4 regions of the Streptomyces sp. YIM 121038 genome follow, and region 1 is predicted to be linked to each of the others. Evidence: riboswitches for the same ligand, from Rfam matches in the RefSeq annotation. Region 1 holds a riboswitch; each other region holds the start of a gene.
What was found. A riboswitch is a leader RNA that binds a small molecule or an ion and turns the genes downstream of it on or off. The one in region 1 is predicted to bind cobalamin.

Region 1 (7,738 bases):
GCTGCTGTGGGCCGTCACCCAGGGCGCCTGGGCGTACGCCTCGGTCTTCGGCCGCGAACACACCGGCATGTCGCCGTCGGCCGTGTCGGTGGTCCTCGCCGTCTCCGGCGTCGTGGCCCTCGTCGGCGCCGTGCTCGGCCCCGCCGCCGCCCGCCGCTTCGGCCGTACGCGGTCCCTGGCCGCCTTCATCACGGCACAGGCCCTGTCGATGGCCGCCCTGGTGCTCACCCACGACCCGGTGCTCTTCATCGTCGCGGCCGTCCTGTGGCAGGCCTGCCAACTGGCCGTCCTGGTACAGACCCTCGCGGCCGCCGCGCTCCTCGACCCGAGCGGACGCCTGGTGGCCTCCCTGAGCGGAGCGAGCGCGCTGGGCACCGGCATCGGGCCGCTGGCCGTCGGCGCCGTCCTCGACACGGCGGGCGCCGGGGTGCTCGGCGTCGTCCTGGCCCTCGGCACCTTCGTCGCGTCCCTGCCCCCGCTGCGGATGACGGTCGCCAGCGCCACGGCCGACCGCGCCCAGCCGCAGCCGCAGCCGCAGCCGGAGACTGAGCCCGAGCCCGACCCCGCGGCCACGACAGGCTGAACACCCGTCACATCTCAGGCCGGGCGGGCTCCCACGGACCGTCGCCAGGCGTCGCGCGCGCTCTTCACCGGGCTCGCGCAGCGCCGTACGATCCAGTAGCCGCCCCGCGTACGCCCGCCCCGCACGGTGTCCGCGTACGCCGTACAAGGCGCACACCCTGCGAGGCACACACCGCGTGAGGCGCACACGGCGCACGCCCCGTGCCACGCCACGCCCGTCCCCGCACACGCTCCGCGATCGATCCCTCGTCGACCCCAGCCAGAGGTGACCCGTGGACAGCCAACCCCCTCTCTTCCGCCTCGACGCGAGCGCCGGTGACCTGCACGGCGAGAACCGGAGGCTCCGCGCGATCGGCCCCGCCGTGCGCGTGCGGCTCCCCGGTGGAGTGCCCGCCTGGGTCCTCACCCGCCACCAACTCCTCCAGGAACTCCTGGCGGACCCTCGTACGGCGAAGGACCCGGCGCACTGGTCCGCGTTGCGGGCGGGAGAGGTGCCGGAGGGCTGGCCGCTGATCGGCATGGTCACCAACCGCGGCATGACCACCGCCGACGGAGAGGAGCACCGCCGACTGCGCGAGCTGGTCACGCAGGCCTTCACCGCGCGGCGCGTCACCGCGATGCGGCCCCGCGTCGAGGCGGTCACCCAGAGCCTCCTCGACGGCCTCGCCGAGGGCGGCACCGATCCCGTGGACCTGCGCCGCCACTTCGCCTATCCGCTGCCCATGGCGGTGATCGGCGACCTGCTCGGCGTGCCCCACGAGCGCTTCGACGACTTCCGGAACCTCTCCGCCAGCCTGACCAGCAGCGTCACCCCGCCCGAAGAGACCCTCACCACCCAACAACGCCTGCACGCGCTGCTCGCCGACCTCGTCGCCGACCGGCGGAAGCGGCCGGGGGAGGACCTGACCAGCCAGCTGATCGCCGCGCGTGACGACGGGGACCGGCTCTCGGAGCCGGAGTTGATCGGCACCCTGATCCTCGTCCTCGTCGCGGGCCACGGCACCACCCTCAACCTGATCACCAACGCGACCGCGGCGCTGCTCACCCACCCCGAGCAGCGCGCCGCCGTCACCACCGGGCAACGGCCGTGGGACGCCGTGGTGGAGGAGACCCTGCGCTGGGACCCGCCCGTCGCGCACTTCCCGCTGCGCTACGCCCTCGACGACATCCCCGTCGGGAACGTGGTGATCCCGCGCGGCGAGGCCATCCTGGCCTCGTACGCGGCCGCGGGCCGGGATCCCGACCGATTCGGCCCCGACGCCGCCGAGTTCGACACCGCCCGGCCACGGCCGAGGCACCTCTCCTTCGGTCACGGCCCGCACCACTGCCTCGGCGCGGCCCTGGCCCGGCTGGAGGTGGGCATCGCGCTGCCGGGCCTGTTCGGGCGGTTCCCGGACATGGAGCTCGCCGTGCCGCGCGCGGAGTTGGTGCCGTTGCCGTCCTTCGTCAGCAACAGCGTCCAGGCCCTGCCGGTGACCTTGTGCGGCGGCTGACGAGGTTCCGGAGCGGGACCCCCGGGCCGCTCGGGGCCGCCGGATGGAATGATGACGGGCGACAAGGCGACGGCGGTCCGAGGAAGCCGGTGTGAATCCGGCGCGGTCCCGCCACTGTGATCGGCGAGCGCGTCCCGGCCTGCCACCGCCCCGCAGGGGGTGGGAAGGCCGGGACGGACAGCGACCCGTAAGCCAGGAGACTCACGCGGTCGCCTCCTCCGCACAACACCGGGGCGGATCTCCCCGGAGAGAGGCAGGACGCGGCATGCCCGCAAGACAGGCCCGGAAGTCGTCCGGCACCGCAGGAAGTCACGACACGGCCACCGGCCCGGCGCCCTGCCGGGTCGTCGTCTGCCGGGACTGCTGCTGCGGCACTCCGAAGGTGACCGGCGTCGACCACGCCGCACAGACCGCGCGCCTGCGGGCCGAGGCACCCGTACGCGTCTCCGCCTGCCTGGACGTGTGCGACCAGGCCAACGTCATCGTGGTCCAGCCCTCCGCCGAGGGCCGGGCGGCCGGTGCCCGGCCGGTGTGGCTCGGCCTGGTCAACGACGCGGACGCGACCGAGGACATCGTCGCCTGGGTCCGCGCCGGGGGCCCCGGCGTCGCTCCGCGGCCGGAGATCCTCGACCTGTACGCCTTCACCCCGCCGCGACGCCGCGCGGTGTCCTGAACCACCGCGCCGGGGCGGCGCGTTCAGGTCAGGGCAGCGGGCGCGCCTCGCCCGCGGTCACCGCCGCCCCGGCGCCCACCCCGTGCAGGACGTGGGCCAGCACCTCCGCCCCGCGGACCACGCGCGGTCCCGGCCGGTTGAAGTACGCGGGCCCGTCCAGGACCCAGACGCGCCCCGACCGGACGGCGGGCAGCTCCGACCAGCCGGGCAGCCGGGTGAGCAGGTCCGTCTCGCGCAGCGTCCGCTCGGGCGGAAAGCCGCAGGGCAGCACGAGCAGCACGTCGGGCCGGGCCGCCCGCACCGCGTCCCACGTCATGGGCCCGGTGTGCTCCCCGGGCCCGGCGAGGAGCGCCTCGCCCCCGGCGGCGGAGATCTGCTCGGGCACCCAGTGCCCGGCGGGCCACAGCGGGTCCAGCCACTCGATCGCGACCACCCGGGGCCGCGCACGCCCCGCGGTCAGCGCGCGCACCCGGTCGAGACGGGCCCGCAGTCCGTCCCGGCGCGACGCGGCGCGCCCCCGCACCCCGAGCACGGAGCCGACCGTGACCAGACAGTCCAGCACGTCGTCGAGGGTGCGCGGCTCCAGGCTCAGGACGCGGGTGTCCGCGTCCAGGAGCCGCACGGTGCGGCTGACCCGCTCGTACGACACCGCGCAGACGTCGCACAGGTCCTGGGTGAGGACCACATCGGGGCGCAGGGCCGCGAGGGCCTCGGTGTCGAGGGAGTACAGCGAGGACCCGGAGTGCGCCGACCCGCCCACCGCGTCGGAGATCTCACGGCTGCTCAAGGCGTCCTGGTCCAGATCGGCACCGGTCACCACGGGCACGCCCGCCACCTCCCGGGGTGGCCAGTCGCACTCGTGGGTGCGCCCGACGAGCCCCTCCATCAGGCCGAGTTCGGCGACGATGTCGGTGGCGGCGGGGAGCAGGGACACGATGCGCATACGCCGACCCTACGGCGTGCGCCGCCGCCCGCGCCCGCCACCGGTGTGCCCAAGCCGACGCCTCCCGACGGTGGTGCTCGCCGCTCCCGGAGCCGATACTTCGCCCGGCACACGACCCGACGACGGAGGAGAACCGATGACGTTGAAGGTGAGCCGGAGGCCGCGCGGAGTCTTGCGCGGGCCGGGCCGCGGCATCGCGTCGATGGCCCTGCTGGCCGCGGCCGCGGGTGTGCTCGCACCCGCCCCCGCGTCCGCGGCACCGGCCTGTGCCGCCCCGGGGCGGGGTACGCCGGTCCAGGTGGCGCGCATCCCCGACTGGGTGGAGTCGATCGTCGTGGACGAGCGCGGGCGGATGTTCGCCACCGCCTACTTCACCGGCCGCGTCTACCGGATCGACGCGCCGGGCCGCACCCCCGTACCCCTCACCGGCGACGTGGGGGCCAACGGCGGAATCGTCGTGCGTGCGGACGGCCGCCTCCTGGTCGGCACCGGCAACGACCTCGTGCACTCGCTCACCGGCGACGCGCTGCCCACCTCGAAGCTCCTCCTGGTGGACCCGGACACCGGCGAGGTCAGCACGTACGCCGCCGGACTCGGCGGCATCGACGGCGTCGCCCTCGCGGCCGACGGCACCGTGTACACCACGACCTTGGGCGGGCGGAACATCGGCCGCGTCTCGCCGGACGGCGGGGTCGACCCCGCCTGGGCCCGGGTGCCCCAGCCCAACGGCATCGCCGTGTCCCCGGACGGGACGCAGGTGTACGTCATCCAGACCACCGTGGCCCCCGGTCTCTACCGCATCGCGGCCGACGACCCGGCCCACCCGAGGCGTTGGGTCTCGGTGGCCCCGTCCGACGTCCTCGCCCTGCCCGACGGGCTCACCCTCGACAGCAAGGGGCGGCCGCTGATCACCACGCACGCCGCGGGCCAGATCTGGCGCGTCGAGGACGGACGCCTCTGCGCCGTGGAGTCGGGTCTGCACCTCTCCACCCAGGTCACCTACGGCCAGGGCGACCGCGGCTTCTCGGCGGGCAGGCTCTACCGGGCGGGCGTCGACGGGAAGATCTACGAAGTGCCCGCGGGCGCCGACCCCTCGTAGCCCGCCCGCCGACCGCGCGGCACGCCGCGAGGCCGGGTGAGCCGTGTCTCACCTGCTCTGCGCCGCTTGTCTATGCAACGAGTTGCATAGAAGGATTCGGGCATGGCGCTTGAGCACGCGATCCTCGTCTCCCTGCTGGAGCAGCCGGGCTCCGGCTATGAGCTGGCCCGGCGGTTCGACCGGTCCATCGGGTACTTCTGGACCGCCACCCACCAGCAGATCTACCGCGTGCTCAAGCGCATGGAGAGCGACGCCTGGATCGAGGCCCGCGCGGTGGCGCAGCAGGACAGGCCCGACAAGAAGGAGTACTCCGTCGCGGCCCTCGGCCGCGCCGCGCTCTCGGGCTGGCTGCACGAGCCGATCGAGCCCGAGAGCGTCCGGCACGAGCTCGCCGTGAAGATCCGCGGCGCGGCCTTCGACGACCCGGCCGCGCTGATCCGCGAGGTGCGGCGGTACCGCGAGGCGCACGCCGACCGGCTCGCTCACTACCGCGCGGGGGAGCGGCGCGACTTCACCGGGCCCGAGGCGCCCGCCGTGCTCGACGACGGGCAGGAGCTCCAGCACGTCGTGCTGCGCGGCGGCATCGCGTACGAACAGATGACGCTCACCTGGCTCGACGACGTGATCGCCACCCTCGAACGGCTCGGCGCCCGGCGCTGACGCCCCCACAGCTCTCCCGCCCCCTTCCCCGACCTCCCCGACCCCGAGCCGGAAAGGCGACTGGCCATGGCCGACGCGCTGCTGTTCAACCCCCACACCTACGACCCGACCCACTTCGACCCCGAGACCCGCAGGCTGCTGCGGGCGACCGTCGACTGGTTCGAGGCGCGCGGCAAGCGCCGGCTCATCGAGGACTACCGCTCCCGCGCCTGGCTCGCGGACTTCCTGGAGTTCTCCGCCAAGGAGGGCCTGTTCGCGACCTTCCTCACCCCGGCGTCCGCCGCGGGCGAGGGCGAGGGCGACAAGCGCTGGGACACCGCCCGGATCGCCGCCCTCAACGAGATCTTCGGCTTCTACGGCCTCGACTACTGGTACGCGTGGCAGGTCACCATCCTCGGCCTCGGCCCGGTCTGGCAGAGCGACAACGCCGCCGCCCGCGCCCGCGCGGCCGAACTCCTCGCGCAGGGCGAGGTGTTCGCCTTCGGCCTGTCCGAGAAGACCCACGGCGCCGACATCTACTCCACCGACATGCTCCTGGAGCCCGACGGGAACGGCGGCTTCCGCGCCAGCGGCTCCAAGTACTACATCGGCAACGGCAACGCCGCGGGCCTCGTCTCCGTCTTCGGCCGCCGCACCGACATGGAGGGCCCGGAGGCGTACGTCTTCTTCGCCGCCGACAGCCGCCACGCGGCGTACCACCTGGTGAAGAACGTCGTGGACTCCTCGAAGTACGTGAGCGAGTTCCGGCTCGACGACTACCCGGTCGCGGCCGAGGACGTCCTGCACACCGGCCGTGCCGCCTTCGACGCCGCGCTCAACACCGTCAACGTCGGCAAGTTCAACCTCTGCACCGGCGCGATCGGCATCTGCGAGCACGCGATGTACGAGGCCGTCACGCACGCGCAGAACCGCATCCTGTACGGCCGTCCGGTCACCGCCTTCCCGCACGTGCGCCGCGAGCTGACCGACGCCTACGTCCGCCTCGTGGGGATGAAGCTGTTCAGCGACCGCGCCGTGGACTACTTCCGCTCGGCCGGGCCCGACGACCGCCGTTACCTCCTCTTCAACCCGATGACGAAGATGAAGGTGACCACGGAGGGCGAGAAGGTCATCGACCTGATGTGGGACGTCATCGCGGCCAAGGGCTTCGAGAAGGACACCTACTTCGCCCAGGCCGCCACGGAGATCCGGGGCCTGCCCAAGCTGGAGGGCACGGTCCACGTCAACCTGGCCCTGATCCTGAAGTTCATGGGCAACCACCTGCTGAACCCGGCCGAGTACGCGCCCGTGCCGACCCGCCTGGACGCGGCCGACGACGCCTTCCTCTTCCAGCAGGGACCGGCCCGGGGCCTCGGCGCCATCCGCTTCCACGACTGGCGCACCGCCTACGACGCGTACGCCGAGGTGCCCAACGTCGCCCGCTTCCGCGAACAGGCCGACGCGCTCTGCGCGTTCGTCACCACGGCCGCCCCGGACGAGGAGCAGAGCCGCGACCTCGATCTGCTCCTCGCCGTCGGCCAGCTCTTCGCGCTCGTCGTGCACGGCCAGCTCATCCTGGAGCAGGCGCGCCTGACGGGCCTGGCGCAGGACGTGCTCGACGAGCTCTTCGCCGTCCTCGTACGGGACTTCTCCGGGTACGCCGTCGAACTGCACGGCAAGGACTCCGCCACCGAGCGGCAGCAGAGCTGGGCCCTCGGCGCGGTCCGGCGCCCGGTCGTCGACGAGGCCCGCTCGGCGCGCGTCTGGGCCCGCGTCGAGGCGCTGGCCGGGACGTACGAGATGGCACCGTAGCCCTTTCGGGAACGAGAGGGGGGCGGGGCCGCCGTGGTGACACGGCGGCCCCGGTCCTCACAGGGTGAGCAGCGTCCGGCGGGCTACCCCGGTGTCCTGGAGCGGTTTGAGGACCAGCCGCACCAGGACCAGTGCGTTGTCGTCACCCGCGACACGGTTGGCGCTGAGCTCGCCGCACGTCAGACACTCGTGGATGAGCATCCACTCGCCGTCCGGGCGCGCGGTCATGGTCAGCGCCGTCATGCGGCCGCGGCAGGGTGAGGCGCGGTCGCCGGGCACGCGGTGGTCGACGTGCAGGCTGGCCAGGCAGTGCGGGCAGTGGTTGCGGTGCCCGGTGCCCGGCGCGTCCAGGGGCACGTCGAGTCGGCAGCCCACGCACCGGAAGTCGTGTGCGCGGTGCCCGCCCCGACCGTGCAGGACGTCCTTGTGCCGTTGCGGGCGGCGGCGCGCCGATGACGGCTCGGGGGTGTGGTTGCGTCGCGGCATGGTGGTGTCCT
Region 2 (7,738 bases), 1.0 Mb from region 1:
GCCCGGATCGCGCTCGCCTATCTGGCCGCCACCCCGGCGGTGGCGCTCGTGGCGGTGTGGACGGCCGCGACGACGACCCGCCGCGTGCTCTCCGGGAGGCCACGATGAACTGGGTGCTCGTGCTCACCGGGGCCGCCGTCGGCGCGCCCCTGCGCTATCTGACGGACCGGGCCGTCCAGGGCCGCCACGACTCCGTCTTCCCCTGGGGCACCTTCACGGTCAACGTCGTGGGCTGTCTGGTCCTGGGCGTCCTCACCGGCGCCGTCACCTACGGCGCCGCCCCGAACTCCGCCCACCTGCTCGTCGGCACCGGCCTGTGCGGGGCGCTGACCACGTACTCCACCTTCTCGTACGAGACGCTGCGCCTGGCCGAGACCGGCGCGCGCTTCCTGGCCGCGGCCAACGCGGCGGCCAGTGTGGCGGCGGGGCTCGGCGCCGCGGTCACCGGCGCGGCGGTGGCCCGGGCGTTCTGGGGCTGACGCCCGCGGGGCCGGGCGGGGCGCCCCCCTGTGAGCGCCCCGCCGGTGACCGGTGTCAGCAGGTACGGCCCACGTAGTGAGCGCCCTGGATCTTGTCGGCGGAGCCCAGCCAGGTCCTGCCGGGCGCGACGCACCGCTCGTAGTCCGGGGCCAGGGCGACCCTCACCTTGATCACCACACGGGAGCCGTCCGACGTGCAGTGCTGGTAGTAGGCGTCGGAACTCGTCTCGTAGAAGCCGCACGGATCGGCGGCCGCCGGGCTCGCGGAGACGGTCACCACCCCGAACGACGTCAGCGCGAGAGCGGCCGAACCGAGGGCGCCGATCACCTTGCGACGGATACGCACCAGAGGACTCCTCAAGAGGAAAGGGCCGGAAAGGGCCGGAAGAAGGGGGCCGGACCGGCCGCGCGAGCGGCCGCCGGACCCCGGTCGTCGGCCCCGAGGATCGCCGCCGCGCCCCGCGCCGGAGGCCCGAACGCGGGGGGTCTCACCTGGCGGATCGTTTCCGCATGGGCCGTTCGAGTGATCGATGAGGGAATGTCATCGTCCGTAAGGATCAGGCCATTCGGTGGCGGGCGTCACAACTCACCGCCCTGGCGCGGCCGGTGGCGGCGGGCCTACGATGCCTGTGCTCCGGCTGTGGCGGAAACGTGCGGCTGCGGGCACACGGACAACTGAATGCGTACGCGACTGGGGAAAGCCGGTGAGACTCCGGCACTGACCTGCAACCGTGTGCGGCACGCCTCGGCGTGACCGCGAGTCGGGCTGCCCAGCGTGGCACGTGCACTGCTTCTCACTGTCATGGTCTGCAGCGTGGAGCCCAGAGCCCGTCACCGGTTCTACGGCCCCCTGCCGCTTCCTTCCTGGAACGCGCGTAGGGGTTTTTCGTGCGGCACCGGCGGCCGTGGCGCGGGGTCCTCGTGCGACCCCAACCGAAGGGCCCCTCGACATGGCCGGTGCGATCCGCATGGCCGGTGCGATCCGCGCGTCCGCCGCCGCGCTCGGGCTGTTGCTCGCGTCGGCCGTACTCGGCGTCGGCCCCGGCCCGGCGACGCCCGCCGCCGCCGTGGACACCGGGCGCGGCCACGGAGGCTTCTGCAAGGCGGGCGAAGGCGTCACCGTCGTCGTGGACTTCCGGGAACTCGGCGGGACCACCCTCGTGCGGTGCGCCGTCGGCTCCCAGCGGACCGGCCTCGCCGCGCTCAAGGACGCGGGCATCCGGGTCACCGGCACCAACCGCTGGGGCGAGTCCTTCGTCTGCCGCCTGGAGGGCAAGCCGGGCGCCGACCGCGAGCCCTGCGTCGACACCCCGCCCGCCAAGGCCTACTGGTCGTACTGGCACGCCTCCAACGGCGGCCGCTGGACCTACAGCCAGTACGGAGCCACCTACCGCACCCCGCCGAAGGGCAGCTTCGAAGGCTGGTCGTTCTCCTTCGGCCGGGACCAGGGCGAGGCCCCCGCGCCGCGCGTGGCACCCCGGCGCCCCGCCGCCCCCGGCGGCGGTGGCGGCGGGGGAGCGGGCAGCGACGGGCACACCGGAGGTGGGCACACAGGCGGCGGGCGGGGCCCCGCAGCGCCCGACCGCGGCACCACACCCGACCTCCCGGACCAGGTGCAGCCGCCCGCCGGAGGAGGCCCCGGCCCCGGTGGTGGCAACGGAGCCCGGCCGCCCGCCGACGGCGGCGGCCTGGCGAAGCCGCCCGGGCACAAGAACGAGAAGGACGGCGCGCGGGACGCCAAGGGCAAGAAGGGCGAGGACGCCCGGAAGGGCAAGGACTCCGGCGAGAAGAAGCGCACCGAGCCGTCCCCGCCCGCCGGCTCCGGCTCCGGCCCCGCGCCGGAGCCGAGCGAGGCCGCCGACTGGACCGGCGGCGAGGACACCCGGACCGTGTCGGCGAGCAAGGACGAGGGGGTGCCCACCGGCACGGTCGTCGCCGCGGCCGCCGCCGTGGCGCTCGCCGTCGCCGGGGGAGTGACGGCCCGGCGCCGTCGCGGACGCGCCTCGGGCGGTGCGCCGTGACCCGTCTCGCCCGGTCGGTCCACCCGGGTGCCTGGTGGCTGTGGGCGCTCGGCATGGCCGCCGCGGCGAGCCGCACCGCCAACCCGGTGCTGCTCGTCCTGATCCTGGCCGCGGTCGGCTTCGTGGTCGCCCAGCGGCGCGACGACGCGCCGTGGGCGCTCGCGTTCCGGATGTACCTGAGCCTCGGCGCGTTCATCGTCGTGATGCGCGTCGGCTTCCGGATCGTCTTCGGCGGCGGCCAGGGCGACACCGTCCTCGTCACGCTGCCGGAGGTGCCGCTGCCCCAATGGGCCGCCGGAATCCGCCTGTTCGGACCCGTGGCCGCCGAGCAGCTGCTCGGCGGCCTGTACGACGGGCTGCGGCTCGCCACCATGGTGGTGTGCGTCGGCGCGGCCAACGCCCTCGCCAACCCGAAGCGGATGCTCAAGGCGCTGCCCGGCGCGCTCCACGAGATCGGCACCTCCGTCGTCGTCACGCTCACCGTGGCGCCGCAGCTGGTCGAGAGCGTGCAGCGGGTGCGCAGGGCCCGGCTGCTGCGCGGCTCCACGGTCAAGAAGGGCTACCGCGGCATCGGCGCGCTGCGCGGCATCGTCGTCCCCGTCCTGGAGGACGCCATGAACCGCTCCCTGGCCCTCGCCGCGGCGATGGCCTCGCACGGCTACGGCCGCACCGGGCGCGCCGACCCGCGCACCCGGCTGCTCACCGGCGCGCTGGTCATCGCCGGGCTGCTCGGCGTGTGCGGCGGCCTGTACGGCGCGCTGGGCGCGAGCACGCCGCCCTACCTCGGCACGCCGCTGCTGCTCGCCGGACTCGCCCTGGCCGTGGCCGGGTTCGTGCTCGGCGGGCGCCGCGTCACGCGCAGCACGTACCGGCCCGACCCGTGGCACGGCGCCGAGTGGACCGTGGCCGCGTCCGGGCTCGCCGCGGGCGTGCTGATGTACGTCGTCTCCCGCACGGACGCGGCCTCCCTCTACCCCTCGCTCTCGCCGCTCGCCTGGCCCGAGGTGACCGCGCTTCCCGCGCTCGCCGCCCTGGCCGGAGTGCTGCCCGCCCGGCTCGCGCCCGCACCGCCGCGCGCCGCGCCCCGACCGGGGGAGGCCGCCGCGTGATCCGCTTCGAGCACGTCACCCTCACCTACGCGGGTGCTCCCGAGCCTGCCCTGCGCGACGTCGACCTGACCATCGGCGAGGGCGAGCTGTGCCTGGTCACCGGGCGGACCGGAGTCGGCAAGTCGACCCTGCTCGGTGCCGTCAACGGGCTCGTGCCGCACTTCACCGGCGGCCACCTCCAGGGCCGCGTCAGCGTCGGCGGCCGCTCCACGGCCGAGGCGCCGCCGCAGGAGTTCGCGCACGTCGTGGGCGTGGTCGGACAGGACCCGCTCGCCTCCTTCGTGACCGACACCGTCGAGGAGGAACTGGCGTACGGCATGGAGCAGCTGGCCGTCCCCGCCGCCGTCATGCGCAAGCGCGTCGAGGAGACCCTCGACCTGCTCGGCATCGCCGAGCTGCGCCGGCGCGCGCTGCGCACCCTCTCCGGCGGGCAGCAGCAGCGCGTCGCCATCGGCTCCGTCCTCACCGCGCACCCCAAGGTCCTGGTCCTGGACGAACCGACGTCCGCGCTCGACCCCACCGCCGCCGAGGACGTGCTCGCCGCCGTCACCCGGCTCGTCCACGACCTCGGCACCACCGTCCTGGTCGCGGAGCACCGCGTGGAACGCGTGCTCCAGTACGCCGACCGGCTCGTGCACCTGACCCGCGACGGCCGGGTCCGCGAGGGCGACCCGGCGGAGCTGATGCGCGACAGCGACGTCGCGCCGCCCGTCGTGCGCCTGGGGCGGCTCGCCGGGTGGGAGCCGCTGCCGCTGTCGGTGCGCGACGCGCGCCGCAGGGCCGCCGCGCTGCGCACCCGGCTCACCGGGCACACCCCGGCCACCGCCCCCGCGACCCGGGGCGAACCCGCCCTGGCCGCACGGCGGGTCACCGTCGCGTACGCCGACACCGTCGCCGTCCGCGAGCTGGACCTGGACCTGGCGGGCGGCGAGGTCACCGCCCTCATGGGCCGCAACGGCTCCGGCAAGTCCTCGCTCCTGTGGGCGCTCCAGGGCTCGGGGCCCCGCCGCTCGGGGACGGTCGACGTGGCCGGCGCCGACCCGGGGAAGGTCGCGGCCCGCAAGGCCCGCGCACTCGTCGGGCTCGTCCCGCAGACCGCGAGCGACCTGCTCTATCTGCACACCGTGGACGCCGAGTGCGCCCAGGCCGACCGGGAGTCGGACGCCGCCGACGGCACCTGCCGGGCGCTGCTCGACGCGCTCGCGCCCGGCATCCCGGGCGACCGGCACCCGCGCGACCTGTCCGAGGGACAGCAACTCGCCCTCGTCCTCGCCGTCCAGCTCGCCGCCGCCCCCGGCGTCGTCCTCCTCGACGAGCCGACGCGCGGCCTCGACTACCACGCCAAGGAGGCCTTCACCGGCGTCATCCGGCGCCTCGCCGCCGAGGGGCGCGCGGTCGTGGTCGCCACGCACGACGTGGAGTTCACCGCGCGCGCCGCCGACCGCGTCGTCGTCATGGCCGAGGGCGAGATCGTCGCCGACGGCCCGACGGCCGACGTGGTCGTCTCCTCACCCGCGTTCGCACCGCAGGTCGCCAAGGTGCTGAGCCCGCAGGAGTGGCTGACGGTGGAGCAGGTACGGACCGCTCTGGAGGCCGTATGAGCGCCGGGAGACCGTCCCTGACGGGCCGTCATATGCGCGGCGCCCGGCGCCTCCGCGTGCCCGTGCTGCCCCTCGGCGCGCGCACCGCCACCGTGCTCACCCTCGCGAGCCTCGCGGGGCTCGCCATGTTCTTCTGGCCGCTGTTCGCCGCGCCCCGGCCCGAGGGAGTCGCGCACACCGCCGACGCGCCCCTCGTCTTCCTCCTGACGATGCCGGTGCTCCTCGCCGTCGTCCTCGCCGAGATGTCGTCCGGCGGCATCGACACCAAGGCCCTGGCCATGCTCGGCGTGCTCTCCGCGGTCAACGCCGGGCTGCGGCCGCTCGGCGCGGGCACGGCGGGCATCGAGACCGTGTTCTTCCTGCTGGTCCTCGCGGGCCGGGTGTTCGGGCCCGGCTTCGGGTTCGTGCTCGGCTGCACCTCGCTGTTCGCCTCGGCGCTGCTCACCGCGGGTGTCGGGCCCTGGCTGCCGTTCCAGATGATCGCCTCCGGGTGGATCGGCCTCGGCGCGGGGCTGCTGCCCAGGCGGGTGACCGGGCGGGCGGAGATCGCGATGCTCGCCGCCTACGGCGTCGTCGTCGCGTACCTCTTCGGCTTCCTCCTGAACATGTGGTTCTGGCCGTTCACGGCGGGCCCCGACACCGACCTGTCCTTCGTGCCCGGCGCGCCGGTCGGCGAGAACCTGCACCGCTTCGCCGTCTTCACACTCGTCACCTCCACCTTCGGCTGGGACACCGGCCGCGCGCTCACCAACCTCGTCGCCGTCGTCACGCTCGGCCCCGCGGTGCTCGCCGTCCTGCGCCGGGCCGCGCGCCGGGCCGCCTTCGGGGCGCCGGTGACGCTTTCGGCGCCCGCCGCCGACGCCGCCGCGCCGCTTCCGGGCACCGGAGCCGCACCCTCCGGCCGGTTCTCCTCCCCGCCCTTCCTCCGCAAGCACAAGGAGCTTCACCATGCCTCTGTCCGTACGGTCGAGAACGGCGGTGGGGATACCGGTGGCCGCGCTGGCCACGGTGCTCCTTCCGGTCACCGCCCACGCTGAACCCGCGCCACCGGCGGCGGGGGCGGCGCCCGTCCCCAAGGCACCGGCGAGCGCCGCCGCCACCTGGATGGCCTCGAAGCTGACCGACGACGCCCACGCCAAGGGCGACCAGGGGCTGACCGCCGACGTGATCATGGGCCTGGCGTCGGCCGACACCGGCGGCGCCGTGCAGAAGAAGGCCACGGACTGGCTGGAGGCCAACGCCGGGGCCTACATCGAGAGCAAGGGCGGGCCCGGCACCGTCTTCGCGGGCGGCCTCGCCAAGCTCACCCTCGTCGCCGCCGTCGAGCACCGCGACCCGAAGGACTTCGGCGGCCGCGACCTGGTGAAGACCCTCACCGCACGCATGCAGGAGAACGGCCGGTTCACCGACAAGAACCCCACCGGGGACGGCTCCCAGCAGTTCACCCAGTCCCTGGCGGTCCTGGCGCTCCAGCGCACCGGCGGGGCACCGGCGAAGGCCGTCGACTTCATCGCCGAATCCCACTGCCCGGACGGCGGCTTCCCGCTGGGCCTCGGCGCCACCCCCGCCACGTGCAAGTCCCATGTGGACAGCACCGGCCTCGCCGTGCAGGCCCTGCTCGGGTCGGGCCGCACGGCCGCCGTGCGGCCCGCGCTCGACTGGCTGGTGAAGAGACAGCTGCCCGACGGCGGCTTCCCCGACAACTCCATGGGCTCCGGCGCGAAGGCGAACTCCAACAGCACCGCCCTCGCCGTCCAGGCCCTCGCGGCCGGCGGGCGCACCGAGGCCGCCGCCAAGGGCGTGGCCTGGCTCAGGTCCCGCCAGGTGAACTGCTCGGCCCCGGCCAAGGACCGGGGCGCGGTCGGCTTCCTGGAGCCGAAGGCCGACGGCATGGCCCTGCGTGCCACCGCCCAGGTCGTGCCCGCCCTCGCGGGCAGGTCCCTGGCCCAGGTGGACGCCGCCGACTCCGCCCCGGACCTCGAAAAGATCACCTGCGTACCGGGTGGCGGCACTCCGGGCGGCGACGACGGCGGCACCTCCGGCGGCAACGGTGACGACGGCGGCACGGACGGCGGCGGAAACGGCGGCGACGACGGCGGCACCGGTGGCACCGGCGGTGGAAACAACGGCGGTGGCGACACCGGCGGCACCGGCTCCGGCGGCGGAGGCGGCGACACCACGACCGGCGGCTCGGACGACGACACGACGGGCGGCGGCACGACGGACGGTGGCAACGCGCCCGCCCCGCAGACCGGCGGCACCCCCGGCGGCGGCGATGTCGGCGGCTCCGGAACCCAGCCCGTGGGCGACCCCGGCGGCAGCCTCGCCTCCACCGGCACCTCCTCCCTGCCGATGACGGCCACCGCGGGCGCCCTGCTCGCCGTCGGCGCGACGGCCGTCCTGGTGGCCCGGCGCCGCCGCGCCACCCCCTGAACCTCACTCCCCAGCACCAGCAACTCCGCACCTACGCACCTACGCAAGGAGAACCATGAACCACACCTCGACGCTGTCGCCCGCCCGAAGAGCCG
Region 3 (7,738 bases), 760 kb from region 1:
GCGCCACCCTCAAGCAGGGCACCACCGTCCTGGACACCGCGGTCACCCGGGTCAAGGCCGACGGCGGGCGCCAACTGCCCGGCGCCCAGGCCTTCCTGCTGCACGACACCTACGGCTTCCCCATCGACCTCACCCTGGAGATGGCCGCGGAGCAGGGCGTCGAGGTCGACCGCGACGGCTTCACGGCGCTCATGAGCGAGCAGCGCGAGCGGGCCCGCGCCGACGCCCGCGCCCGCAAGTCCGGCTCCGCCCCCGACACCTCGGCCCTGCGCGCCGCCCTCGACGCGCACGGGCCCACCGACTGGCGCGCCTGGGACACCCTGGCGACGGACTCCCGCGTCCTCGCGCTGCTGGGCCCCGCGGGCCCCGTACCGGTCGCCCGGGACGGCGAGATCGTCACCGCCGTCCTCGACCGCACCCCGTTCTACGCCGAGTCCGGTGGCCAGGACAGCGACGCCGGACGGCTCACCGGGGCCTCACTGGAGGCCGAGGTGCTCGACGTGCAGCGGCCGCTGCCCGGCCTGGTGGCCCATCAGATCCGCGTCATGGCGGGGGAGGTGGCCGTCGGCGACGCCGTGCACGCGGCCGTCGACCCCGAGTGGCGCCTCGGTGCGCGCCAGGCCCACTCGGGCACCCACGTGCTGCACGCCGCCCTGCGCGAGGTCCTCGGCCCGACCGCCCTGCAGTCCGGCTCCTCCAACCGCCCGGGCCAGCTGCGCCTGGACTTCCCCTGGCGCGGCGGCCTCTCCGCCACCGTCCGCAGCGAGGTCGAGGAGGCCGCCAACCGCGCGCTCCGCCGCGACCTGCCCGTCGGCGTGCGCTGGATGACGCTGCCCGAGGCCAAGGAGCTCGGCGCGCTCGCCCTGTTCGACGAGACGTACGGCGAGCAGGTCCGGGTGGTCGAGATCGGCGGCGCCTGGTCGCGCGAGCTGTGCGGCGGCACCCACGTCGAGCACGCCGCGCAGATCGGCGTCATCGCGCTGACCGCCGAGTCGTCGGTGGGCGCGGGCCTGCGGCGCCTGGAGGCCGCGGTCGGCATCGAGGGCTTCGGCTACCTCGCGCGCGAGCGCGACCTCGTCGCCGAGATCGCCGAGCAGCTCCAGGCGCCGCGCGCCGAACTCCCCGACCGCGTCGCCGCGTTGCTCGGCCGGCTCAAGGCCGCCGACCGGGAGAACGAGCGCCTGCGGCAGGCGGCCCGTGCCGCGCGCGCCGCCGAACTCGCCGGGCGGGCCGTCGAGGTGGCGGGCGCGTACGTGGCCACCGCGACGGCGGAGGGTGACGCGGGCGCCGCGCGGGCCCTGGCCCTCGAAGTGCGCGGACGGCTGCGCCCCGAGCGGCCGGGCGTGGCCGCCGTGACCCTCTCCGGCGACAAGCCGGTGCTCGCCGTCGCGGTGAACGAGGCGGCGCGGGCGGCGGGCCTGTCCGCGTCCGCCCTGGTCAAGCGGCTGCTCGGCGGTCGCGGTGGCGGCTCCGACGAGGTGGCGCAGGGCGGTGGGACGGACCGGGGCGCGCTCGCGGCCGCGGTGGCCGGACTCCCCGGCGTCGTGCGCGAGGAGCTCGGCGCCTGAGCGCGGCGCGACCAGCCGCGGCGGCCGTCGTTCGTCCGAGGCCCGTGGTGGCTGGTCGCGCAGGTCCCCGCGCCCCTTCGGGGGCGTGAGGGGTGCGGTAGGGGTGGGCCTCCATGGACTTACTAGGACGTCCAAGTATATCGTCGTGACCAAGGCCCGCGGTGCAGGGAAGCCGGTGTGAATCCGGCACGGTCCCGCCACTGTGACCGGGGAGCGCGTCCCCATGAAGGACCAACGCCACTGACGGAGAAGTCCGCCGGGAAGGCGAGGAGGCGCGTGCTGATCCGGGAGTCAGGATACCGGCCGCGGGGTGTTCCGTGTTGTCCACGAGGATGGAGCAGACACGCATGGCCCCGGTGCGCACCCGCGACCCTGGAGATCCGGACCTGCGAGCGGTGATCCCCGCTGCCTGAAGGCTGTTCGGCGTGCCCTGTGGCGGTACGCGGCCCAGCCCTGCCATCCCCGGACCGCACCTGACGAGAGAAGCAGGTCCCCCATGGTCCGTGAACTGACCCATTTCATCGGCGGCGAGCACACCCCGGGAACATCGGGAACGCACGCCGACGTGTACGACCCCAACACCGGTGCCGTCCAGGCACGCGTACCGCTCGCGCACCGCGCCGACACCGAGGCGGCGATCGCGAACGCCGCGAAGGCGCAGCCCGCCTGGGGCGAGTGGAACCCGCAGCGCCGCGCCCGCGTCCTGCTGCGGTTCCTCCAGCTCGTCGAGGACGAACGCGACGCCCTCGCACGCCTGTTGTCGTCCGAGCACGGCAAGACCGTCGCCGACGCGCACGGCGACCTCCAGCGCGGCCTGGAGGTCGTGGAGTTCGCCGCGGGCATCCCGCACCTGCTCAAGGGCGAGTTCACCGACAACGCCGGGACCGGCATCGACGTGCACTCGCTGCGCCGCCCCCTCGGCGTCGTCGCCGGGATCACGCCCTTCAACTTCCCCGCGATGATCCCGCTCTGGAAGGCCGCGCCCGCGCTCGCCTGCGGCAACGCCTTCGTCCTCAAGCCGTCCGAGCGCGCCCCGTCCGTCCCGCTGCGCCTGGCCGAGCTGTTCCTCGAAGCGGGCCTGCCGCCGGGCGTCCTGAACGTCGTCAACGGCGGCAAGGAGTCCGTCGACACGCTCCTGGAGGACCCGCGCGTCAAAGCGCTCGGCTTCGTCGGCTCCACGCCGATCGCCGCGCACGTGTACGCCACCGCCGCCGCGCACGGCAAGCGCGCCCAGTGCTTCGGCGGCGCCAAGAACCACATGATCGTGATGCCGGACGCCGACCTCGACAGGGCCGTCGACGCGCTCGTCGGCGCGGGCTACGGCTCCGCGGGCGAGCGCTGCATGGCGATCTCCGTGGCCGTCCCGGTCGGCGAGGCCACCGCCGACGCCCTGGTGGCCCGCCTCAAGGAGCGCGTCGGGGCCCTGCGCGTCGGCCGTTCCGACGACCCCGAGGCCGACTTCGGCCCCCTGGTCGCCCGTGACGCCGTCGAGCGCGTGCGCTCCTACGTCGACCTCGGCGTCCAGGAGGGCGCCGAACTCGTCGTCGACGGCCGTGACTTCACCCTGCCCGGCCACGAGGGCGGCTTCTTCGCGGGCGCCTCGCTCTTCGACCGCGTCACCCCGGACATGCGGATCTACCAGGAGGAGATCTTCGGCCCCGTCCTGTCCGTCGTCCGGGCCGCCGACTACGAAGAGGCGCTGCGGCTGCCCACCGAGCACCCCTACGGCAACGGCGTCGCGCTCTTCACCCGCGACGGCGACACCGCCCGCGACTTCACCCGGCGCGTGGACACCGGCATGGTCGGCGTCAACGTCCCCATCCCGGTCCCCGTCGCCTACCACACCTTCGGCGGCTGGAAGCGCTCCGGATTCGGCGACCTCAACCAGCACGGCCCCGACGCCATCCGCTTCTACACCCGCACCAAGACCGTCACCTCGCGCTGGCCCTCCGGGGCGAAGGAAGGCGCGAGCTTCACGATCCCGACGATGGCGTGAGCGCCCCGATGACCGCCACGACCACCACCCTGCTCGGCGAGGACCAGCTCGCCCTCGTCGAGACCACCCTCGACTTCGCCGAGGAACATCTCGCCCCGCACGCCCTCGCCTGGGACCAGGACAAGCACTTCCCGGTCGACGTGCTGCGCAAGGCCGCGGACCTCGGGCTCGGCGGCGTCTACGTCGACGAGGCCGCGGGCGGCTCCGGCCTGACCCGCTCCGACGGCGTCCTCGTCTTCGAGGCCCTCGCCTCCGGCTGCCCCTCCGTCGCGGGCTATCTGTCCATCCACAACATGGTCGCCTGGATGATCGACCACTACGGCGACCGCGCCCAGCGCGCCCGCTGGCTGGGGCCGCTCACCTCCATGGACCGGCTCGGCAGCTACTGCCTCACCGAGCCGGGGGCCGGTTCGGACGCCGCCGCGCTGAGCACCCGCGCCGAGCGCGACGGCGACGCGTACGTCCTCACCGGCGTCAAGCAGTTCATCTCCGGCGCGGGCGCCGCGCACGTGTACGTGGTGATGGCCCGCACCGGCGGCGGCGGACCCGACGGCGTGTCCGCGTTCGTCGTCGAACGCGACGACCCCGGCCTGTCCTTCGGCGCGAACGAGAAGAAGATGGGCTGGAACGCGCAGCCCACCCGGCAGGTCCTCCTCGACGGCGTGCGCGTCCCCGCCGACCGGCTGCTCGGCGGCGAGGGCAACGGCTTCCGCATCGCCATGAACGCCCTGAACGGCGGCCGCCTCGGCATCGCCGCCTGCTCCCTCGGCGGCGCCCGCAGCGCCCTCGACCGCAGCCTCGTCCACCTCGCGGACCGGGAGGCGTTCGGCGCCCCGCTGCTCGACGCCCAGGCGCTGCGCTTCGAGCTCGCCGACATGGCGACCGAGCTGGCGGCGGCCCGCGCCCTGGTCCGGCAGGCCGCGCAGGCCCTCGACCAGGGCGACCCGCAGGCACCGCAGCTGTGCGCCATGGCCAAGCGGTTCGCCACCGACACCGGCCACTCCGTCGCCGACCGCGCCCTCCAACTCCACGGCGGCTACGGCTATCTGACGGAGTACGGCATCGAGAAGCTGGTCCGCGACCTGCGCGTGCACCGCATCCTGGAAGGAACCAACGAGATCATGCGTCTGATCGTGGCCCGCGGCCTCACGGGGGCGCTGCGATGACCGACGACCCCGTCCTGATCCGCACCGAGGGACGCGCCGGCCACCTCACCCTCAACCGGCCGCGCGCCCTGAACGCCCTGACCCACGCCATGGTCCGCGCCGTCGACGCGGCGCTGACCGCCTGGGCGGCGGACCCGGCCGTCCAGACCGTCGTCCTCACCGGCGCGGGCGACCGCGGCCTGTGCGCGGGCGGCGACATCCGGCAGATCCACGAGGACGCGCGCACCGGCGGCGGGGCGTCCGCGGACTTCTGGCGCGACGAGTACCGCCTGAACGCCCGCATCGCCCGCTACCCCAAGCCCTACGTCGCCGTGATGGACGGCATCGTGATGGGCGGCGGCGTCGGCATCGCCGCCCACGGCAGCGTCCGCGTCGTCACCGAGCGCTCCCGGATCGCGATGCCGGAGACCGGCATCGGCTTCGTGCCCGACGTCGGCGGCACCTATCTGCTCGGCCTCGCGCCCGGCGAACTCGGCACCCACCTGGCCCTCACCGGCGAGCCCGTGGGCGCGCGGGACGCCCTCCTGTGCGGCCTCGCCGACCACTTCGTCCCTTCGGCCGACCTGCCGCGGCTCGTCGCGGACCTCGCCACCCAGCCGGTGCGCGACGTCCTCGCCCGGTACGTGACCGAGGCACCGGCCGGGACGCTCGCCGGGCACCGGGAGTGGATCGACGCCTGCTACCCGGCCGCCACGGTCGAGGAGATCGTCGACCGGCTCCAGGCCCACGGCGCACCCGCCGCGAAGGAGGCCGCCGAGACCCTGCTCGGCAAGTCGCCCACCGCCCTCAAGGTCACCCTCAGGGCGCTGCGCCGCGCCCGCGGGCTCGGCCCCCTCGAACGGGTCCTGGAGCAGGAGTACCGCGTGTCGTGCGCGGCCCTCGGCTCCGCCGACCTCGTCGAGGGCATCCGCGCCCAGGTCATCGACAAGGACCGGGCCCCGCGCTGGTCCCCGGCCACGCTCGCCGAGGTCACCGGCGCCGACGTGGACCGCTACTTCCTGCCGCTCGGCGCGCGCGACCTCGTGCTCGGCGGCGGCGAACCCGCACAGGAGGAGCCGTGGTGAACTCCGCAGCACAGGACCGGGCGGGCGGCGCCGTCGCCTTCGTGGGCCTCGGCCACATGGGCGGTCCCATGGCCGCCAACCTCGTCCGGGCCGGACACCGCGTCGTGGGCCACGACCTGGCGCCCCAGGCACTCGCCGCCGCCGTGGCCGCGGGGGTCGAGGCCGCCCCTTCGGCGGTGGCCGCCGTGGCCGGGGCGGACGTCGTCCTCACCATGCTCCCCGCGGGCCGGCACGTCCTCTCCCTCTACGAGGACGAGGGCCTGCTCGGCGCGGCCCGGCCCGGCACGCTGTTCGTGGACTGCTCCACGATCGACGTCGCCGACGCCCGCGCCGCCCACGCGGCGGCCGCCGCCGCGGGGCACGCCGCCGTCGACGCCCCGGTCTCCGGCGGCGTCGTGGGCGCGGAGGCGGGCACGCTCACCTTCATGGTCGGCGGTACCGAGGCGGACGTGGCCCGCGCCGAGCCGCTCCTCGCCGTGATGGGCAAGAAGGCCGTGCACTGCGGGGCCGCGGGCGCCGGGCAGGCCGCGAAGATCTGCAACAACATGATCCTCGGCATCTCGATGATCGCCGTGAGCGAGGCCTTCGTCCTCGGGGAGAGCCTCGGCCTGTCCCACCAGGCCCTGTACGACGTGGCGTCCACGGCGTCCGGCCAGTGCTGGGCGCTCACCACCAACTGCCCCGTGCCGGGCCCGGTTCCCGGCTCGCCCGCCAACCGCGACTACCGCCCCGGCTTCGCCGCCCCCCTGATGGCCAAGGACCTGGGCCTGGCCGCCGCCGCGATCAGCGCGGGCGGGGTGCGCGCCGAACTGGGCCTGCGCGCGGCGGCGATGTACCGGGACTTCGCCCAAGGGCCCGGAGCCGAGCGGGACTTCTCCGGGATCGTCGAGACCGTCAGGAATCCGGAAGGACAGACGCATGAGTGAACCCGTGGACACCCCCGCCACGGCGGGAGCCACCAGGGCTTACGACACCATCCTCGTCGACCCGGCGGCGGGCCCGCGCACGGCCCTGCTCACCCTCGACCGGCCCGAGGCGCTCAACGCCCTCAACCTCCAGCTCATGCGGGAGGTCGTCGCGGCGGCCGAGGAGCTCGACCGGTCCCCGGACGTCGGCTGCATCGTCCTGACCGGGTCCGCGAAGGCGTTCGCCGCGGGCGCCGACATCAAGGAGATGCGGCCGCGCGGCTACCTGGACATGTACCTCAGCGACTGGTTCACCGCCTGGGACCGGCTCGCCCGGCTGCGCACGCCGACGGTCGCGGCCGTGTCCGGCTACGCCCTCGGCGGCGGCTGTGAACTCGCCATGCTCTGCGACGTCCTGCTCGCCTCCGACACCGCGGTGTTCGGACAGCCCGAGATCAAGCTCGGGGTGATCCCCGGCATCGGCGGCTCCCAGCGCCTCACCCGCGCCGTCGGCAAGGCCAAGGCCATGGAGCTGTGTCTGACCGGCCGCACCATGGACGCCGCCGAGGCCGAACGCGCGGGGCTCGTCTCCCGGGTCGTGCCCGCCGCCGACCTGCTCGCCGAGGCCCTGGCGGTCGCCGAGACCGTGGCGGGCATGTCGCTGCCCGTCGCGATGATGGCCAAGGAAGCGGTGAACCGCGCCTTCGAGACCACCCTCACGGAAGGCGTCCGCTTCGAACGCAGGCTGTTCCACGCGGTGTTCGCCGTCGCGGACCAGAAGGAAGGGATGGACGCGTTCGTGGAGAAGCGGGCGCCGGTGTTCCGGCATCGGTAGGGCTTCACCAAGGTGGCCGCGACGGGCCCGTCGGTTGTCCGCGGGTCCGTCGCGGCTGGGCGCGCCCGCGCGGCGGAGCCGCCTGGGAACACACGGTCCCGCGCCCCCTTCGGGGCGCTAGCGCCCCGCCAGCCAGTCCACCACCGCCGCGGCCGAGAACTCCGCCTGCCCGCCCCGCACCAGGAACTCCGCCGCGGCGAACGC
Region 4 (7,738 bases), 3.3 Mb from region 1:
GCGGCCGGGGTGAAGGTCGACAACGGGCAGCTGGCGATTCCGCAGCTGTTCGAGGACATGTTCCCCGACTGGTTCACCGGCGTGGCCTTCGCGGCCATCGGCATCGGCGCGCTCGTGCCCGCCGCCATCATGTCCATCGCGGCCGCGAACCTCTTCACGCGCAACATCTACAAGGACTTCCTCAAGCCGGACGCGACGCCCGAGCAGGAGACCAAGGTCTCCAAGCTGGTCTCGCTCCTGGTGAAGGTGGGCGCCCTCGCCTTCGTGCTCACCATGGACAAGACCGTCGCCATCAACTTCCAGCTCCTGGGCGGCATCTGGATCCTGCAGACCATGCCCGCGCTCGTCGGCGGCCTGTTCACGCGGTGGTTCCACCGGTGGGCGCTGCTCGCCGGGTGGGCGGCCGGCATGATCTACGGCACGGTGGCCGCCTACGGCGTCGCCTCGCCGACGCAGGCGCACTTCGGCGGGTCCTCCAAGGAGATCCCCGGCATCGGTGAGATCGGCTACATCGGCCTGACGGCGTTCGTCCTGAACGTGGTCGTGACGGTCGTCCTCACCTTCGTCCTGAAGGCGTTCAAGGCCCCCGAGGGCGTCGACGAGACCTCCCCCGAGGACTACACGGCGGACGCCGGTGACAAGGGCGTGGCCGTCGAGCTGCCCAAGGTGGGGGCGGGCCACTGAGCCGAGGCGGCACGGACCGACAGGGCCGGGCGGGGCACGGCGGCGGACGCATGCGAAAGGATGTGCGCATGAGACGTTCCCGCCGCCTCCTCCCGGCCCTGCTCCTCGCCCCCCTCGCCCTCACCGGCTGCGGTTCGGACAGCCTCGACAGCGCGGCGCCGCCGGACCGCGCCGAGCTGAAGGCCCGCGCCGAGGCGGCGCAGACCGTCGTGGAGCACGTCTACGTGACGGAGGCCGACGGCTTCGAGCTGGCCCGGCAGTCGGTGGGCGTGATCGGCGACTACGGCTTCCAGTCCACCTACGTACGGGACGAGGGCGGCGCGCAGCTCACGCTCTCCGTCGACCGGGGCACCGTCACCGACGGGAACTGCCGCACGGTCCCGCCCGCCGCCACGCGCTGCGAGAAGGACGGCAAGGGCTGGTACCGCCGCACGGGCTCCCGGCACGAGTACGTCCGCTCGGAGAACGGGCTGCGCATCCAGCTCGCCGCCGACCGCGGCGCGGTGAGCCGCGCGGTGCTGCGCGCCGCCGCCGAGACCGCCCACCGCGCCGACGACCGCGAACTCGACGCGACCCTGCCCGAGACGGCCGACCCCGAGGGCCTGCCCACGGACGGCGGCGACACGGGCCGCCCCGCGGAGCGCGGCGACCTGCCGCCGAACGGCGACGGCGCCCCGCAGGACCCCCCGGGCGCGGGCGGCTGACCGACCGGCACCCCCGGCCGCGCCGGGCCCCGGCCCAGGCCTCCACGCCCCGCCGCAGCCCTCCACGCCCCGCGCCGGGCCCCGCCCCAACCCCTCCGCGCCCCGCTCCGGACCCGGTATCCGTCCCCCGGTCCGGCCTTTCTCCCTGGCGAGTTGACGCTCCGACCTGCTCCCGAGCGACCACACCCCGTGAGGGAACGGTCACCTCCGACACAACATCTAGGGGCGCCACCGAAACCCGGCACAAGATGTATGCTCGTCCTCGCTGTCGCCGCAGGGGAATCCGGTGGAAGTCCGGAACTGTCCCGCAACGGTGTACGTGTGCGCATTTGCGTACCCACAAAGTCCGAGGACCTGCCGACAGCGCACCCGTGCCGCCCGGTCCGGGTGCAGACGTCCGGGCCTCGTGGACATGGGCTGGTGGACGCGGCGTACGTACCGCCTCGCGCGGTCGCGCCCGTGTGCCTCCGCCTGCCTCGATGCCCAGAGCCGAGCGAGGGAGAGCACCACGTGACCATCGCGCCCGCCGAGCCCGCGTCAGCGCAGGCCGAAGCCGGTCAGCAGCACGCCGAGCAGTCCGCCCCGTCCACCGACGGGCCCGGCGCCGCCCTGCTGCGCACCCTGACCGACCTCACCGCCGACCTTCCCGACGCCGACCCCGGACGCGTCGCCGCGGCCGCGCTGCGCGGCCGCTCGGCGAAGGCCGACGAGGCGGAGTTGCGGGAGCTCGCCACCGAGGCGGCCGCCGGGCTCATCTCCGAGGACCCCGCGTACTCCCGGCTCGCCGCCCGGCTCCTGAGCGTCGGCATCCGCGAGGAGGCCGCCTCGCAGGGCGTCACGTCGTTCTCCGAGTCCGTCGCGGTCGGCCACCGCGAGGGCCTGATCGCCGACCGCACCGCCGACTTCGCGGCCCTGCACGGCACCCGTCTGGACGCCCTCGTGGAGGCCGCGCTGGCCGACGGCGCCGACCGCCGCTTCGGCTACTTCGGCCTGCGCACGCTGCACAGCCGCTACCTGCTGCGCCACCCGATCACCCGCAAGGTCATCGAGACGCCGCAGCACTTCATGCTGCGCGTGGCCACCGGTCTCGCCGAGGACGACTCCGTGCGCGCCCTCGACGAGGTCGCCGCGCTGTACGGCCTGATGAGCCGCCTCGACTACCTGCCGTCGTCGCCGACGCTCTTCAACTCCGGCACCCGCCACCCGCAGATGTCGAGCTGCTACCTGCTCGACTCCCCGCTCGACGAGCTGGACTCGATCTACGACCGCTACCACCAGGTGGCGCGCCTGTCGAAGCACGCGGGCGGCATCGGCCTGTCGTACTCCCGCATCCGCTCGCGCGGTTCGCTGATCCGCGGCACGAACGGCCACTCCAACGGCATCGTGCCGTTCCTGAAGACGCTCGACGCCTCCGTCGCCGCCGTGAACCAGGGCGGCCGCCGCAAGGGCGCCGCCGCCGTCTACCTGGAGACCTGGCACTCCGACATCGAGGAGTTCCTGGAGCTGCGGGACAACACCGGCGAGGACGCCCGGCGCACCCACAACCTGAACCTGGCGCACTGGATCCCGGACGAGTTCATGCGCCGGGTCGCCGCCGACCAGGAGTGGTCGCTGTTCTCCCCCGCCGACGTGCCCGAGCTCGTCGACCTGTGGGGCGAGGAGTTCGACACGGCCTACCGCGCGGCCGAGGCCAAGGGCCTGGCGCAGAAGACCATGCCCGCCCGCGATCTGTACGGCCGCATGATGCGCACCCTCGCGCAGACCGGCAACGGCTGGATGACCTTCAAGGACGCCTCCAACCGCACCGCCAACCAGACCGCCGAGCCCGGCCACACCGTGCACTCCTCGAATCTGTGCACGGAGATCCTGGAGGTCACGGACGACGGCGAGACGGCCGTGTGCAACCTCGGCTCGGTGAACCTCGGGGCCTTCGTGGCCGACGGGGACATCGACTGGGAGCGCCTGGACGCCACCGTCCGCACCGCCGTGACGTTCCTCGACCGCGTCGTGGACATCAACTTCTACCCGACCGAGCAGGCCGGGCGCTCCAACGCCAAGTGGCGCCCGGTGGGCCTCGGCGCCATGGGCCTGCAGGACGTCTTCTTCCAGCTGCGGCTGCCCTTCGACTCCCCCGAGGCCAAGGCGCTGTCCACCCGGATCGCCGAGCGGATCATGCTCGCCGCGTACGAGGCGTCCGCGGACCTCGCCGAGCGCCACGGGCCGCTGCCCGCCTGGGAGAAGACCCGCACGGCGCGCGGTGTCCTGCACCCCGACCACTACGAGACGGAGCGGGCCTGGCCCGAGCGCTGGGAGGCCCTGCGGGCGCGCATCGGCAAGGTCGGCATGCGCAACTCGCTGCTCCTCGCCATCGCCCCGACGGCCACCATCGCGTCCATCGCGGGCGTCTACGAGTGCATCGAGCCGCAGGTCTCCAACCTCTTCAAGCGCGAGACGCTGTCCGGCGAGTTCCTCCAGGTGAACTCCTACCTGGTGCAGGACCTCAAGAAGCTCGGCGTCTGGGACGCGCAGACCCGTGAGGCGCTGCGCGAGTCCAACGGCTCGGTGCAGGGCTTCACCTGGGTGCCCGCCGACGTGCGGAACCTGTACCGCACGGCCTGGGAGATCCCGCAGCGCGGCCTGATCGACATGGCCGCCGCGCGCACGCCGTACCTCGACCAGTCGCAGTCCCTGAACCTGTTCCTGGAGACGCCGACCATCGGCAAGCTCTCCTCGATGTACGCCTACGCCTGGCAGCAGGGCCTCAAGACCACGTACTACCTGCGCTCGCGCCCCGCGACGCGCATCGCCCGCGCCGCCGGGGGCTCCGCCGCCGCGGCCGCCCCCGTCCCCCAGCAGGTGACCGACCCCGAGGCGATCGCCTGCTCCCTGGAAAACCCCGAGTCCTGCGAGGCCTGCCAGTAATGTCCCAGTCGGAAATGCACACCACCTCGACGGGCGAGAAGAACCTGCTCGACCCGGGCTTCGAGCTGACGCTCCGCCCGATGCGCTACCCGGACTTCTACGAGCGCTACCGGGACGCGATCAAGAACACCTGGACCGTGGAGGAGGTCGACCTCCACTCGGACGTGGCCGACCTCGCCAAGCTGACGCCCGAGGAGCAGCACCTGATCGGCCGCCTGGTCGCGTTCTTCGCGACCGGCGACTCGATCGTGGCGAACAACCTCGTGCTCACCCTCTACAAGCACATCAACTCCCCCGAGGCGCGGCTCTATCTGAGCCGGCAGCTGTTCGAGGAGGCCGTGCACGTCCAGTTCTATCTGACGCTGCTCGACACCTATCTCCCCGACCCGGACGACCGCGCCGCCGCCTTCGCCGCCGTGGAGAACATCCCCTCCATCCGGGAGAAGGCCGAGTTCTGCTTCAAGTGGATGGACTCGGTGGAGAAGCTGGACCGCCTGGAGTCGCAGGCCGACCGGCGCCGCTTCGTGCTGAACCTGATCTGCTTCGCGGCGTGCATCGAGGGCCTGTTCTTCTACGGTGCCTTCGCGTACGTCTACTGGCTGCGCAGCCGCGGTCTGCTGCACGGCCTCGCGACCGGCACCAACTGGGTGTTCCGCGACGAGACGATGCACATGAGCTTCGCCTTCGAGGTCGTGGACACCGTCCGCAAGGAGGAGCCGGAGCTGTTCGACGACCAGCTCCAGCAGCAGGTCACGGACATGCTGAAGGAGGCGGTCGACGCCGAGCTGCAGTTCGCGCGCGACCTGTGCGGCGACGGCCTGCCCGGCATGAACACCGAGTCGATGCGCGAGTACCTCCAGTGCGTCGCCGACCAGCGTCTGACGCGCCTGGGCTTCGCGCCGGTGTTCGGCTCCGAGAACCCGTTCTCGTTCATGGAGCTCCAGGGCGTTCAGGAGCTGACCAACTTCTTCGAGCGGCGCCCGTCCGCGTACCAGGTCGCCGTGGAGGGCTCGGTCTCCTTCGACGACGAGTTCTGATCCCGCGGCCCGGGCCCGCGCTCGGCCTCCCGCAGCTCCCGGTCGATCCGGCGGTCGTGGGCGTGGCCGATCAGTGACGGCAGGGCCATGAGCAGGAAGACCCCGAGGACGGCCAGCGTGTCGAGTGCGTCGTGTGCGTTCATGACGACCACTCTCGCGCCGGCCGTCCTCCGGCATCAGTGGCAGGACTGCCGCACACCCTCGATTTCCTGCCAACGGCGCGGCACACTGTCCTCATGTTGAGGAACGTGGCCGCCGTCGCCCTGGACGGTGTGCATCCCTTCGAACTCGGCGTGGTGTCCGAGGTGTTCGGCCTCGACCGCAGCGACGAGGGCCTTCCGGTGTACGACTTCGCGCTCGTGTCGGCCGAGGGCCCCACGCTCTCCACGCACGCGGGCTTCACCATCTCCACGCCGTACGGCCTGGACCGCCTCGAAGAGGCCGATCTGATCACCGTCCCCGCGGGCGACTCCTATGTGACGCGGGACTTCCCGCCCGCGCTGCTCGACGCCCTGCGCCGCGCCACCGAGCGCGGCACCCGGGTGCTCAGCGTCTGCACCGGCGCCTTCGTGCTCGCGGCGGCCGGGCTCCTGGACGGGCGGCGCTGCGCGGTGCACTGGCGCCACGCCGACCAGCTCATGCGCCGCTGTCCGCGGGCCGTGGTCGAACCGGACGTGCTGTACGTCGACGAGGACCCGGTGATCACCTCCGCGGGCACCGCCGCGGGCATCGACGCCGCCCTGCACCTGGTCCGCAGGGAGGACGGCGTGGAGGTCGCCAACGCCATCGCCCGCCGCATGATCGTGCCGCCGCACCGCGACGGCGGCCAGGCCCAGTACATCGAGCGCCCGCTGCCGCGCGGCCGCTGCGACACCGTCGGCGAGGTCCTGGCCTGGATGGAGCGCCACCTCGACCAGGAGCTCGCCGTCGACCGGCTCGCCGCCCGCGCCCACATGTCGCCGCGCACCTTCGCGCGCCGCTTCCAGCAGGAGACCGGCACCACGCCGTACCGCTGGCTGCTGCGCCAACGCCTGCTGCGCGCCCAGGAGTTGCTGGAGGCTACGGACGAGACCGTGGACGCGGTCGCGTGGCGCTCCGGCTTCCCGAACGCGGCCGCGCTGCGCCACCAGTTCGTCCGCGTGCTCGGCACCACGCCGAACGCGTACCGGCGTACGTTCCGCGGGCCCGGGGCCGAGCCGGCGGCCTGACGCGCGTGCCCGCACCGACGCCGGGGCCGGTGCGGGCACGCGGTGCGCCGGTGTCAGCGCGCCGTGGCGCGCAGCACCAGATCCCGCGGGTGCAGCGTGATGCCGACCTTCGTGCGCGTGTCGGTCCGCGCCGTGGGGTCGAGCCGCCAGGTGGCGGCGATCGTGGCCAGGATGAGGGTGAGTTCCACCAGGCTGAAGTGATCGCCGGGGCACTTACGGTTGCCCACGCCGAAGGGCATCATGGCGAACTCCGGTACGCGCGCCGCACGTTCCGGATTCCACCGGTCCGGGTCGAACTCCAGATGCCGCTCGAAGGAACGCGGATCGCGCTGCATCGCGTACACGCTGTACACGATGTCCGCGTCGGCCGGAATGCGATAGCCGCCGAGGGTGGTCTCGGCCACGGACCTCCGCGTGAAAATCCAGGCGGCCGGTCGTATACGCATCGCCTCCGTGACGACATTGCGCGTGTGCCGCAGCTCGCCGAGATCGGCGAAGGCGACGGGACGCCCTCCCGTCACGGAATTTACCTCTTCAACCAACCGCCTTTCGTGGGCCGGATGTTCGGTGAGCAGATGGAAGACCCATGCCAGTGTCGAGGCGACATTCTCGGCGCCCGCCACGACGAGCGAGACGACGTGGTCATGGATCTCCTGGTCCGTCAGCGGCCGTCCCGATTCGTCGCGGGCGGCGAGCAATACGGCCAGCAAGTCCTCTTCCGTGCCGTTTCCGCAGCGCCGGCGTTCGGCGATGATCTCGTCGACGAGCGCGTGCAGATCGGCGAGCGCGCGCTCGAAGCGCCGGTTGGCGGGCGTCGGCACGCGGTACAGCGGCCCGACGGAAAGGACCATGCGGCGGTACAGGCCCTCGAAGACGGTGTGCAGCGACTCGCAGATGCGGTCCGCCTTCTCGCCGATCGAGTCGACTTCGAGCAGTGAGCGGGAGACGACGCGCACGGCCGTGCGGAACATCTCCGCGCTGATGTCCACCGCCTCCCCGTCACTCCAGCGGCCCGCCGTCGCCTGGGCCTCCTCCTCCATCACGCGCGCGTAGTCGGCGATGCGCTCGGGCCGGAACGCGGGCTGCATCATGCGCCGCTGGCGCCGGTGCAGCGGGCCGTTGCTGGTCGCCACGCCCTTGCCGAGGAGCACCTCCAGGGTGTCCCAGAGCGGCCCGCCGACGG

Region 2: another riboswitch for cobalamin. It lies ahead of C9F11_RS36060 (hypothetical protein); the one in region 1 lies ahead of C9F11_RS40785 ((2Fe-2S) ferredoxin domain-containing protein).
Region 3: another riboswitch for cobalamin. It lies ahead of C9F11_RS36990 (CoA-acylating methylmalonate-semialdehyde dehydrogenase); the one in region 1 lies ahead of C9F11_RS40785 ((2Fe-2S) ferredoxin domain-containing protein).
Region 4: another riboswitch for cobalamin. It lies ahead of C9F11_RS27150 (ribonucleoside-diphosphate reductase subunit alpha); the one in region 1 lies ahead of C9F11_RS40785 ((2Fe-2S) ferredoxin domain-containing protein).

The regions. Positions count from the first base shown of each region.
Region 1 covers NZ_CP030771.1:9,640,419-9,648,156, forward strand. The annotation lists gene C9F11_RS40775 (MFS transporter) at 1-583, shown strand, start outside; gene C9F11_RS40780 (cytochrome P450) at 855-2,075, shown strand; cobalamin riboswitch at 2,155-2,278, shown strand; gene C9F11_RS40785 ((2Fe-2S) ferredoxin domain-containing protein) at 2,341-2,748, shown strand; gene C9F11_RS40790 (cobalamin-binding protein) at 2,777-3,691, opposite strand; gene C9F11_RS40795 (SMP-30/gluconolactonase/LRE family protein) at 3,828-4,790, shown strand; gene C9F11_RS40800 (PadR family transcriptional regulator) at 4,893-5,450, shown strand; gene C9F11_RS40805 (acyl-CoA dehydrogenase family protein) at 5,517-7,241, shown strand; gene C9F11_RS40810 (RNHCP domain-containing protein) at 7,299-7,727, opposite strand.
Region 2 covers NZ_CP030771.1:8,630,432-8,638,169, forward strand. The annotation lists gene C9F11_RS36045 (CrcB family protein) at 1-108, shown strand, start outside; gene crcB (fluoride efflux transporter CrcB) at 105-479, shown strand; gene C9F11_RS36055 (DUF6355 family natural product biosynthesis protein) at 535-825, opposite strand; cobalamin riboswitch at 1,124-1,268, shown strand; gene C9F11_RS36060 (hypothetical protein) at 1,430-2,500, shown strand; gene C9F11_RS36065 (CbiQ family ECF transporter T component) at 2,497-3,609, shown strand; gene C9F11_RS36070 (ABC transporter ATP-binding protein) at 3,606-5,210, shown strand; gene C9F11_RS36075 (ECF transporter S component) at 5,243-6,247, shown strand; gene C9F11_RS49730 (prenyltransferase/squalene oxidase repeat-containing protein) at 6,159-7,643, shown strand; gene C9F11_RS36085 (DUF4430 domain-containing protein) at 7,699-7,738, shown strand, end outside.
Region 3 covers NZ_CP030771.1:8,882,817-8,890,554, forward strand. The annotation lists gene alaS (alanine--tRNA ligase) at 1-1,568, shown strand, start outside; cobalamin riboswitch at 1,704-1,891, shown strand; gene C9F11_RS36990 (CoA-acylating methylmalonate-semialdehyde dehydrogenase) at 2,065-3,564, shown strand; gene C9F11_RS36995 (acyl-CoA dehydrogenase family protein) at 3,573-4,730, shown strand; gene C9F11_RS37000 (enoyl-CoA hydratase/isomerase family protein) at 4,727-5,794, shown strand; gene mmsB (3-hydroxyisobutyrate dehydrogenase) at 5,791-6,720, shown strand; gene C9F11_RS37010 (enoyl-CoA hydratase) at 6,713-7,534, shown strand; gene C9F11_RS37015 (HAD family phosphatase) at 7,652-7,738, opposite strand, start outside.
Region 4 covers NZ_CP030771.1:6,299,365-6,307,102, reverse strand. The annotation lists gene C9F11_RS27160 (sodium:solute symporter family protein) at 1-684, shown strand, start outside; gene C9F11_RS27155 (hypothetical protein) at 753-1,388, shown strand; cobalamin riboswitch at 1,624-1,765, shown strand; gene C9F11_RS27150 (ribonucleoside-diphosphate reductase subunit alpha) at 1,899-4,310, shown strand; gene C9F11_RS27145 (ribonucleotide-diphosphate reductase subunit beta) at 4,310-5,347, shown strand; gene C9F11_RS27140 (hypothetical protein) at 5,260-5,490, opposite strand; gene C9F11_RS27135 (helix-turn-helix domain-containing protein) at 5,584-6,555, shown strand; gene C9F11_RS27130 (cytochrome P450) at 6,609-7,738, opposite strand, start outside.